Celeribacter indicus: one gene and its partner. Each later gene encodes a partner of the first gene's protein in a complex. Links are inferred from orthologs where the notes say so. Each region holds a gene or a part of one and is shown in the gene's direction. Other genes may lie near its edges.

Evidence for each region. The genes of interacting proteins can lie anywhere in the genome.
Region 2: the proteins of dinB (region 1) and dnaN are in contact, whole or in part, in a solved structure (PDB 1OK7), measured with the Escherichia coli proteins. The link is inferred for Celeribacter indicus from one-to-one orthologs.

The regions. Positions count from the first base shown.
Region 1 is NZ_CP004393.1:930,450-938,346, reverse strand. Bases 2,208-5,200 are described here. They hold dinB (DNA polymerase IV), read left to right. Parts: upstream 2,208-3,118; coding sequence 3,119-4,282; downstream 4,283-5,200. Other genes in these bases: P73_RS24755 (recombinase family protein), read left to right, coding at 5,131-5,200; P73_RS04760 (hypothetical protein), read left to right, coding at 4,279-4,650; P73_RS24765 (hypothetical protein), read left to right, coding at 2,973-3,122; P73_RS04775 (McrC family protein), read left to right, coding at 2,208-2,686. In the rest of the region: P73_RS04780 (AAA family ATPase), read left to right, coding at 1-1,385; more of P73_RS04775, read left to right, coding at 1,382-2,207; more of P73_RS24755, read left to right, coding at 5,201-6,891. UniProt on the Escherichia coli protein: Poorly processive, error-prone DNA polymerase involved in translesion repair and untargeted mutagenesis. Copies undamaged DNA at stalled replication forks, which arise in vivo from mismatched or misaligned primer ends.
Region 2 is NZ_CP004393.1:134-3,620, forward strand. Bases 533-3,487 are described here. They hold dnaN (DNA polymerase III subunit beta), read left to right. Parts: upstream 533-1,428; coding sequence 1,429-2,547; downstream 2,548-3,487. Other genes in these bases: dnaA (chromosomal replication initiator protein DnaA), read left to right, coding at 533-1,247; recF (DNA replication/repair protein RecF), read left to right, coding at 2,582-3,487. Outside these bases: more of dnaA, read left to right, coding at 1-532. UniProt on the Escherichia coli protein: Confers DNA tethering and processivity to DNA polymerases and other proteins. Acts as a clamp, forming a ring around DNA (a reaction catalyzed by the clamp-loading complex) which diffuses in an ATP-independent manner freely and bidirectionally along dsDNA.

The DNA.
Region 1 (7,897 bases):
GTCGGATCGAATTCGTCACCTTTCATCAGTCGATGGCCTATGAAGAGTTTGTCGAGGGCCGACAGCCGATGACCGGCGCGGATGAGGGTGAGGACACATCTTCGGCCGGCTTCCGGCTGGAGACGGTGCCCGGCATATTCCGACGCATCGCGAAACGCGCCGAGACCAGCCGCGGGCATTCATCTGAAGAGGAAGCGACACGCGTCGAGGGCCGCCAGGTCTTCAAGATGTCGATTGGCGAGGCGAACAACCCCGAGGACGCGCATCTTTTCGAGGAAGCGATCAAGGGCGGCTATGCTCTTCTCGGCTTCGAGGACATTGACTGGTCGGACGACAAGTTCGAAAGCCGAGAGGCGATCATCGACGCCTGCAAGGCCCACGGCGACCAGAACGGCGCTGTCGATGCCAGATCCGGCATGGTGCAAATGCCCTTCATCTTCCGGAACTGGGTCCGAAAGGGCGACATCGTCATCGTTTCCAAAGGCAATGGGCTGTTTCGAGCCATCGGGGAGTTTACGGGCGGGTACGAGTTTGCCCCACGTCCCGAGGGCGGATATGCCCATCGGCGAGCCGTCCGCTGGCTTTGGATCGACCGAGAGGGCGTGCCTGTCGGCGAGATCTATTCCCGGAAGTTCTCCCAGAAATCAATCTACGCCCTCTATGACGCCGAGCTCAACGTCCCGGCCCTCGAGCGCTACATGAACAGCCAGCAGAACGAGGGGCCGTCCGAACCCGAACCCTTCGTCCTGATCATCGACGAGATCAACCGGGCCAATATCTCCAAGGTGTTCGGAGAGCTGATCACGCTCTTGGAACCGGACAAGCGGCTCGGCCAGCCCAACCAGCTCAAGGTGCGCCTGCCCTATTCGGGGGATGAGTTCGGTGTCCCGTCGAACCTGCATATCGTCGGCACGATGAACACGGCAGACCGCTCCATCGCTCTGCTCGACACAGCGCTGCGACGCCGGTTCACGTTCCGGGAAATGATGCCCGATCCGGCCGTCCTGAAGGATACCGTGACCCACACCGGCATCGATCTGCCGAACCTTTTGACCATCATCAATGAACGCATTGAATACCTCTACGATCGCGATCACCAGATCGGGCATGCCTATTTCACCGGCTGCAACACCCGCGCGGATGTGGACGCAGCGATGCGGCACAAGGTGATCCCGCTGCTGGCCGAGTACTTCTTCGAGGATTGGGGCAAGATCGCCGCGGTACTCGGCGATCTCGAGACGCATGACAGGCCCATCACGGGGGGCTTTCTGAACAGGTCAGTCCTCAAGGCACCGCCGGGGCTCGACAATGGTGAGGCGATGCCGCGCTTCCGGTGGGACGTGCGCGAAGACGGCTTCGATTACGCGCGGCTTCTCGGCTCATGATCCGCCGCACGCTCCGCGAATGGCAGCGCATCGGCTATGGGGATGACGACACGACCATCCCGACCGCCGAGGCTGATCGGATTGCCGCCGTGGCGGCGCGCTCGAGCTTCGCGGGGCGTGGCGGCGAAGGCGTGCTCGAACACGGCCGCAAGGGCTTGCGGGCCCGCGGTGTGGTCGGCGTGATCGCAGCACAGGGCTGTCAGCTGGAGATCCTTCCCAAGATCGAAGGTCTTGGAGAACACGACGCCTCTGACGAAGCCCTGCGTCGCCGTCTTATCCACATGCTCGCGGTGGTTCACGATCTGCGGATCGATGCAGGCTCGCTGGCCCAGCTCGGATGGCAGACGGACACCATCCTCGAATTGCTGATCCGCCTGTTCTGCGCCCGCCTGATGGAAGCGGTGCGCATGGGTCTGCCGCGCCGCTATGTGGACCATGCAGACGACCTCCCCGCTCTGCGCGGCAGGCTCGACGCTGCCCGGCAGTTCTCGCGCCATGCGGTGGCACCGCAGCGGCTGGCCTGTCGGTACGACGAGCTGTCCTCCGACATCGCCCTCAACCAGGTGATGCGCGCTGCCGTCACCCGTTTGCAGCACGTGGCCCAGGCCCCCGACAATCAGCGCATCCTGCGCGAACTGGGCTTCGCCTATGCGGATGTGGCCGAGGTTCCCGTCCCTGCGCTCCGATGGGACCAGATCACTCTGGATCGAACAAACCAACGGTGGCGCGAGCTCGTATCCTTCGCGCGCCTGCTTCTCGGGGATCGGCATCAGCAGACCAGCGCAGGATCCATGGATGGCCATGCGCTCCTGTTCGAGATGAATGCCTTGTTCGAGCAATACGTCGCACGACTGGTCACCCGTGCTTTGGCCGGAAGCGGTTACCGTGTTGCAGCGCAAGGTGGCCACCGGGACTGCCTGTTCGAAGCCGATAAAGGGCGGTTTCGGACCAAGCCGGACCTCATCATCAGGCACGGAGATCGAACGGTGCTTGTCGTGGACACGAAATGGAAGCGGATGGCCCCCCGCATCGACGACCCCAAACAGGGGATCAGCCAGGCCGACGTGTATCAGTTGATGGCCTACAGCCAACTCTATGGCTGCCGGGACGTCATGTTGCTCTACCCCCATCACGGCGATCTCCCGCCAGAACCGATTTGCACCCGATACGCCATCTCACGTGAAGGCGCCGAAGAGGCCCTTCACGTCGCAACCCTTGTCATGACCGGTCCCTCGCGATCGCACGTCGATGCGTTGAAGAAGCTATTGGGACGGATGTTACCGTCTTCCGTGGCGGCCTAGGCAACGAGCGGAATGAGGCAAACGGACTGACCTCGATCAAAGCGTCATAAACCGGTGTTTACCCCGACCAACCGGCCCGCAATCCTAAGAGGCCAAGTGAGGTGACTGCCAGGCAGACCATCACATTGCGTATCACCAGCAGGTTGGCGGTATTGCCTAAGATCCGCAACGGATGGGCGGCATTGGCGGCACTTAAGCCGAGGGGGAGAGGATGTGCCCGGCAAACAACAAGGTGCCTGAGATGTGCAACCAAATCGCGCCCGCGCCACTTCCTTCGGCAATGATCATGAGCACCAGAGCCATAGCGATCCTCACAAGCCGCGAAGACGTCGAGACCTGGCTGACGGCAGACTGGCCTGAGGCAAAGGCACTGCAACGCGTACTCGATGACGACCTGCTTGAACTCATCGAAAAACCGGCACCCGAGGTCAGGTGAGCATTTCCATGTCGGGACAAGCGGAGCAGATCGGGGAGACGGATGATCGGGACGGCAAGGTCCGCAAGATCATCCATGTCGATATGGATGCCTTCTATGCCTCGGTCGAACAACGCGACAATCCCGAGCTGCGCGGCAAGCCGGTCGCGGTCGGTGGCTCAGCGGCCCGAGGTGTCGTGGCTGCCGCCAGCTATGAGGCCCGCGCCTTCGGCGTGCGCTCGGCCCTGCCTTCGGTCACTGCGAAACGGCGCTGCCCGGATCTGATCTTCGTTAAGCCGCGCTTCGAGGTTTATCGCGCCGTCTCGGCGCAGATCCGCAAGGTCTTTGCAGAGCATACCGACCTGATCGAGCCCTTGTCGCTGGATGAAGCCTATCTCGATGTCACCGAGAACAAGCAGGGCATCGCCATTGCGACAGAGATCGCACAGATCATCCGGAGCAGGATCAAGGAAGTGACGGGCCTCAACGCCTCGGCAGGCATCAGCTATTGCAAGTTCCTTGCCAAGATGGCGAGCGATCTGAACAAGCCCAATGGCCAGGCCGTCATCACTCCGGCGCGCGGCCCGCAATTCGTGGCCGAGCTGCCGGTCAAGAAGTTCCACGGTGTCGGCCCTGCGACAGCAGCGAAGATGGAACGCCTCGGCATTTTGACCGGCGCCGATCTCCGCGCAAAATCGGCCGATTTCCTGCGCGACCATTTCGGGAAGTCGGGCGGCTGGTACTACCGTATTTCGCGCGGGATCGATAATCGCCAGGTAGAGCCCAACCGGGAACGCAAGTCCATCGGGGCCGAGGACACGTTCGCCGAGGACCTCATTGACCTCGAACCGGCACGGCAGGAGGTCGAAACTCTTGCGGCAAAAGTCTGGCGAAGCTGCAAGGGCAAAGCATTGACCGGCCGCACGGTAACGCTCAAGGTAAAGTACGCCGATTTCCAGCAGATCACCCGCAGCCGGACGATTGATCGCGGCGTGGTTGATGCAGACGACCTGGCAGCGATCAGCACGACACTGCTGGAGGGCCTGTTCCCCTTCGAGAAGGGTGTGCGGCTTCTCGGCGTGACGCTATCCTCGCTGGAACCAGAAGATGCCGAGAGCATCGGGCAGCAGCTCAGTCTCGGTTTGCCGGACACGCAGGGACCGAACAGGGGTACGAGATGAAACGGCAGGACGAAGAGCGCATTGCAGCCCAACTCGCCAAGGCAATGGCCATGATCTGCGTCCGCAACACCATGCTTGAAGGAATCCATTCCGGGCGTGTTCCGGTGACTAGGACAGGGGATTTCTCGGATGTCTTCGTCACCGATGGCGATGGCAACCAAATCCCGTGGACAGAGCTGTCGCGCATTGATGATGATGAGATGCGCGACCTGATGCGTCAGGTGGTCAATCGGCTCTACACGTTTCAGGTCCGCTTTGGCGAGCCGGAATTTCGGGCATTTGTCGACCGCTGGCTGGGAGCTGCCCACCACTGGGATGAACCCACCCTCGACGCTGGTCTTGCAAAGAGCACTGCCTGGCCCGGATGAGTGTTGAAATCAAACCGACGTATCCCTAAGCTGGAGACAGGACCTGGCTGGAACGTCTCGCTGTGCGAGCAGATGTTCAAATCCCTGTGAGCCGCACATTCGCACAGTGTCGCGCCAGTATTTGCGCTACGCCATGCTGCTCAGGACTACGCCAATGCCCTATTTTGCACCCTATCGACACCTGAACGCCGCCGAGCGCTTCTCTGTAACCGATGATTTTTCCTCGGTAGTCTCGTCGACACAGGCATTTCAGCCGATGGGACGAACATGGCACGGCAACGGCAAACCACAGCCACGACGCTTCGATTGGTCGCCCAGACCACAGATGAAGCTGTTGCGCGCGTGGCCGATGCCCGCAGACCCGATCCTCGCCTCGTCGATCTTGTCCGGCAACTTGCCCGGCAGGCTGCACGCGACTTCGTTCAACAGGAGACGGCCCGACTGCCGAGCGACCGCCTCCCAGATTAGGGAGAACCTCGCATGAGAGTCGCACTCTACGCCCGCTATTCCTCCGACAATCAGCGCGACGCCTCGATCGCAGATCAGCTGCGCCTGTGCCGCCTTCGCGCCGAGAAAGAAGGCTGGACCGTCGTCGAGGAATACACCGACCATGCCGTCTCCGGTTCCAGCATGATCCTGCGGTCGGGGATCCAAGCGCTGATCATGGATTCCTCCCGCGGACGCTTCGATATGATCTTGGCCGAAGCCATGGACCGACTGTCGCGCGATCAGGAAGACATCGCCGGCATTTTCAAACGGATGACCTATGCCGATGTGAAGATGTTCACGCTGTCTGAGGGCGAGATCACCCATCTGCATGTCGGGCTGAAGGGCACGATGAATGCCCTGTTCCTGAAGGATCTGGCCGACAAAACCCGGCGCGGGCTCCGCGGCCGGGTCGAGGACGGCAAATCTGGCGGCGGCCTCTGCTACGGCTACGACGTGGTGAAGAAGTTCGATGACCGTGGTGAGGCGGTCCGCGGTGATCGCACCATCAACGAGACCGAGGCCGGGGTCGTGCGCCGCATCTTTGCGGATTATCTCGACGGCAAGTCCTCCCGCACCATCGCCATGGATCTGAACCGCGAAGGCATCGCCGGCCCGCAGGGCAGTGAATGGGGACCGTCCACTATCCACGGCAATCCCAAGCGTGGAACGGGAATCCTGAACAACGAGCTCTATGTCGGCAAGCTGGTCTGGAACCGGCTGCGCTACATCAAAGACCCTGATACCGGGCGTCGCGTGTCGCGGCTGAACCCCGAGAGTGACTGGGTGACACAGGAGGTTCCCGAGCTTCGGCTCGTGGATCAGGATATCTGGGATGCGGTGAAGGAACGGCAGAGCCGACTGGCCTATGAGCCCGCCAAAGAGACCAGCAGCAATTTCCTGAACGACCGGCGGCGGCCGAAGCACCTCTTCGCAGGGCTTATCAAATGCGGCTGCTGTGGTGGCGGCTACTCCATGATCTCGAAGGATCTGCTCGGTTGCTCCACCGCGCGCAACAAGGGCACCTGCGACAACCGGCTGAACATCCGGCGCGATGCGCTGGAAGCCTCTATCCTGAATGGGTTGCGCAAGCACCTGATGGAACCGGAGTTGTTCAAGGAGTTCTGCGCCGAGTTCACCAAAGAGGTGAACCGGCTCCGCATCGAGCGCGGTGCAGACCTGGAAGGGTGGAAGCAGGAACTGAAGCGGGTAGATAAGGAACTCGACAAGATTGTCGATGCTATCCTCGAAGGCTTCCCGCCCTCCAAATTGAAGGACAAAGCGGAGAAGCTGGAGGCGCGGAAGGCGGAGCTTGCAGACAAACTCGCCAATGCCGACGAGCCCCCTCCCCTGATGCATCCCAACATGGCAAGCCTCTATGCGCAGCGGATCAGCCAGCTCTATGAGCACCTGCAGGACAAGGATGGCCGCACCCAGGCTGCCGAGACCTTCCGGTCACTGGTCGATCAGGTGACACTCGTGCCTGACAATGGGGAATTGGCGATTGTGTTGCGCGGAGATCTTGGCGCGATCCTGCGCTTTGCCGCTGGCAGGAAGAACCCTGATTTCCTCTCGGAAGCACAGGCTCTGGATAACCTGCTATCGCCGGGATCGTTGGTTGCGGGGACGCGCAACAGACGATCACTGCGGAATGCGTCCGGACAGCAAAAAACCTCCTCGGCGGATGCCTTGGAGGTTTCGCAATTATCGTTGGTTGCGGGGGCAGGATTTGAACCTGCGACCTTCAGGTTATGAGCCTGACGAGCTACCGGGCTGCTCCACCCCGCGACAGGGTATTTTTGCCCACGGGCGATTTATCGATCGGGGGCACATCGTTGAGAGAGATTATGGGCTCTTTACTAGGTTTGGCGGTGACCTACTCTCCCACGTCTTGAGACGCAGTACCATTGGCGCGGTCGTGCTTAACGGCCGAGTTCGGGAAGGGATCGGGTGTTTCACTGACGCTGTGACCACCAAACCGAGGAAAGAGCCAAGTCAAGCAGGGATTGTGTATGCTTCTGGTTTGTCCGTAGCAGCTGAGTTTTGCTTTTACTGGATCAAATCAAGCCTATCGGGCAATTAGTACCGGTCAACTGAATGCATTGCTGCACTTACATCTCCGGCCTATCGACGTGGTGGTCTTCCACGGCCCTCAGGGATACCTTGTTTTGAGGGGGGCTTCCCGCTTAGATGCCTTCAGCGGTTATCCTTTCCGATCATAGCTACCCTGCACTACCGTTGGCACGATAACAGGTCCACCAGTGGATCGTTCACCCCGGTCCTCTCGTACTAGGGGCAACTCCTCTCAAGTATCCTACACCCACGGCAGATAGGGACCGAACTGTCTCACGACGTTCTAAACCCAGCTCACGTACCTCTTTAAATGGCGAACAGCCATACCCTTGGGACCTGCTCCAGCCCCAGGATGAGATGAGCCGACATCGAGGTGCCAAACACTGCCGTCGATATGGACTCTTGGGCAGTATCAGCCTGTTATCCCCGGCGTACCTTTTATCCGTTGAGCGATGGCCCTTCCACTCGGGACCACCGGATCACTATGGCCGACTTTCGTCTCTGCTCGACTTGTCAGTCTTGCAGTCAGGCTGGCTTCTGCCATTGCACTCAACGAGCGATTTCCGACCGCTCTGAGCCAACCTTCGCGCGCCTCCGTTACTCTTTGGGAGGCGACCGCCCCAGTCAAACTACCCGCCACACAGGGTCCCGGGTCCCGATGAGGGATCGCGGTTAGACATCAAGCAGA
Region 2 (3,487 bases), 930 kb from region 1 along the record:
CCAATTTCATGGCCAACTGGGTGGCCCGCAATTTCTCCGACACGATTCTCACGCATCTGAAGGGCGCCGACGTCCCGGCCTCGCGGGTTGAATTCAGGGTCGAGCCGCATTCCGGCTCCTCCGCTCCCGTCGCCACCGCACCGAAGTCGGCACAGCCCGTTGACGCCACGCCGGAGGTCCCCGGCGCCGCACCGGCGGGCGAGGATCTTCCCGGCGCGCCGCTCGACCCGCGCTTCACCTTCGACAACTTCGTGGTCGGAAAACCCAACGAACTGGCCCACGCCGCCGCGCGCCGCGTCGCGGAGGGCGGGCCCGTCACCTTCAACCCGCTGTTTCTCTATGGCGGCGTCGGCCTCGGCAAGACCCACCTGATGCACGCGATCGCCCACGAGATCCGCCAGCGCCGTCCCGAACTGCGGGTGCTTTATCTGTCGGCCGAACAGTTCATGTACCGCTTCGTCCAGGCGCTGCGCGACCGCCAGATGATCGACTTCAAGCAGATCTTCCGCTCCGTTGACGTGCTCATGGTGGACGACGTGCAGTTCATCGCGGGCAAGGATTCGACGCAGGAGGAATTCTTTCACACGTTCAACGCGCTCGTCGACCAGGGCAAGCAGATCATCATCTCCGCCGACCGTGCGCCGGGCGAAATCAAGGATATGGAGGACCGCATCCGCTCCCGCCTGCAATGCGGCCTCGTGGTCGATCTGCACCCGACGGATTACGAGCTGCGCCTCGGCGTGCTCCAGACCAAGGCGGAGACTTACCGCGCCCAATATCCCGACCTCCGCTTTGCGGAAGGCGTGCTCGAATTCCTCGCACATCGCATCTCCACCAACGTGCGCGTGCTCGAGGGCGCGCTCATGCGCCTGTTCGCCTTCGCCTCGCTCGTCGGGCGCGAGATCACGCTCGATCTGACGCAGGAATGCCTGTCCGACATCCTCAAGCAGTCCGACCGCAAGGTCACGGTGGAGGAAATCCAGCGCAAGGTTGCCGAACATTATGCGATCCGCCTCTCCGACATGATCGGCCCGAAGCGTGTGCGCTCCATCGCGCGGCCGCGCCAGGTGGCGATGTATCTCGCCAAGCAGCTCACATCGCGATCTCTGCCCGAGATCGGGCGCCGCTTCGGCGGACGCGACCATACGACCGTGATGCACGGCGTGCGGCGGATCGAGGAACTGAAGGGGACCGACAGCCAGATCGCCGACGACATAGAACTGCTGCGCCGCGCGCTCGAGGCGTGACGGGCGCCGCAGGCAACGTGAGTCCCAATCGCTGCACCACCGGGACAAAAGCCCTCGGCGGTGCGCGCCTCTCTTGACGACCGCGCCGGTTGCCAACACAGTCCGGGAACAAAGAATTCTTGCGCCTGGCGGCGGATCGTCTACGGTCGTCGCCCCGGCCTAGGAGAGACACGAGGGTGGTATGAAAATCAGCATCGAACGCGGCACGCTTCTCAAAGCCGTTGGTCAGGCACAATCCGTGGTCGAGCGCCGCAACACCATACCGATCCTCGCCAATGTGCTGATCGAGGCGGAGGGCGACACCGTCTCCTTCCGTGCCACAGACCTGGATATCGAGGTCGTCGACAAATGTTCGGCCATGGTCGAACGGGCCGGGGCGACCACCGTGTCCGCCGTGACGCTCCACGAGATCGTGCGCAAGCTGCCCGACGGGGCCATGGTCCAGCTCACCGACGACAGCGCGACGGGACGCCTGACGGTCGAGGCGGGCCGGTCGAACTTCTCCCTTGCTACGCTGCCCAAGGAAGATTTCCCGGTGATGGCCTCGGCGGAGTACGACAGCAATTTCGCCGTACCCGCGCCGGTGCTGCGCCGCCTGTTCGACAAGTCGAAATTCGCGATTTCGACGGAGGAGACGCGCTATTACCTCAACGGCGTCTACATGCATGTTGCGGAGGGCGAAAACGGCCGCGTGCTGCGTTGCGTGGCGACCGACGGCCACCGGCTCGCACGGATCGACGCCGCCCTGCCGCCCGAGGCGGATGACATGCCGGGCGTGATCGTCCCGCGCAAGACGGTGGGCGAGCTGCGCAAGCTGCTCGATGACGACGAGATGCAGATCGCGGTCTCCGTGTCCGAGGCGAAGGTGCGCTTCGCCACCCCCGAGATCACGCTTACCTCGAAAGTGATCGACGGCACCTTCCCCGATTACACGCGCGTCATCCCGATGGGCAATTCGCGCAAGCTCGAAGTCGACGCCGCCGAATTCGCGAAGGCCGTGGACCGCGTGGCCACGGTCTCTTCCGAGCGCTCCCGCGCGGTGAAGCTGACGCTCGAGGACGACAGGCTGACGCTTTCCGTGAACGCGCCCGACAGCGGCGCCGCGGAGGAGGAGCTTGCGGTTGCCTATAGCGATGAACGCCTGGAGATCGGGTTCAACGCGAAATACCTCCTGGAGATCGCCTCGCAGGTCGATCGCGAGAACGCCGTCTTCCTGTTCAACTCCTCCGGCGATCCGACGCTGATGCGCGAGGGCAACGACACCTCCGCAGTCTATGTCGTGATGCCGATGCGGGTGTGAGTATTTCCGGCAGCAAAAAGATCAGAGCGGCGTGATGGGCAGGCTGTTCCTCGAAGAACTGAGCCTGTCGCATTTCCGCTCCCACAAGGCCGCGCGTCTCGAGCTGGACGGGCGGCCTGTGGCCATCTGGGGGCCGAACGGGGCGGGAAAGACCAATATCCTCGAGGCTGTTTCGCTCCTCTCGCCGGGCCGCGGGCTGCGCCGCGCCGCGCCGGACGAGATCGCGCGTAAGCCGGAAAATCTCGGCTGGAAGATCCGCGCGGACCTCATATCCCTGCATCAGCGCCACGAACTCGAAACCTGGGCCGAGCCCGGCCAGTCGCGCTCCGTGCGCATCGATGGCAAGGTGGCGCCACAGGTCGCGCTGGGCCGGATCGCCCGCGTGGTCTGGCTCGTGCCCTCGATGGACCGGCTCTGGATCGAGGGGGCGGAGGGGCGCCGGCGCTTTCTCGACCGGATGGTGATGAGCTTTGAGCCGACCCATGCCGAGGCGGTTCTGGCCTATGAAAAGGCGATGCGGGAGCGCAACAGGCTGTTGAAGGACATGGTGCGCGACGCGCATTGGTATGATGCGCTCGAGGCCCAGATGGCCGGGCACGCCGCGGCGATCATGGCGAACCGGCTTTCCGCGCTCGACCGGCTCGAGCGGGCTCAGGCGGGGGCAGAGACCGCATTTCCCGCCGCGGCCCTCGCGCTGCGGTCTTCAGACGACATGCCCCTGCCGGAGGGGGAGGTGGATCTCATTGCGGCCCTGCGCGACACCCGGCCGCGCGACCTTGCCGCCGGGCGCACCCTCGTCGGGCCGCACCGCGCCGATCTCGGGGCGGTCTATACCACCAAAGGCGTGCCCGCCGACCAATGTTCGACGGGCGAGCAAAAGGCGCTCCTGATCTCGCTCATCCTTGCCAACGGCCGCGCGCTGGCCGAGGATTTCGGCGCA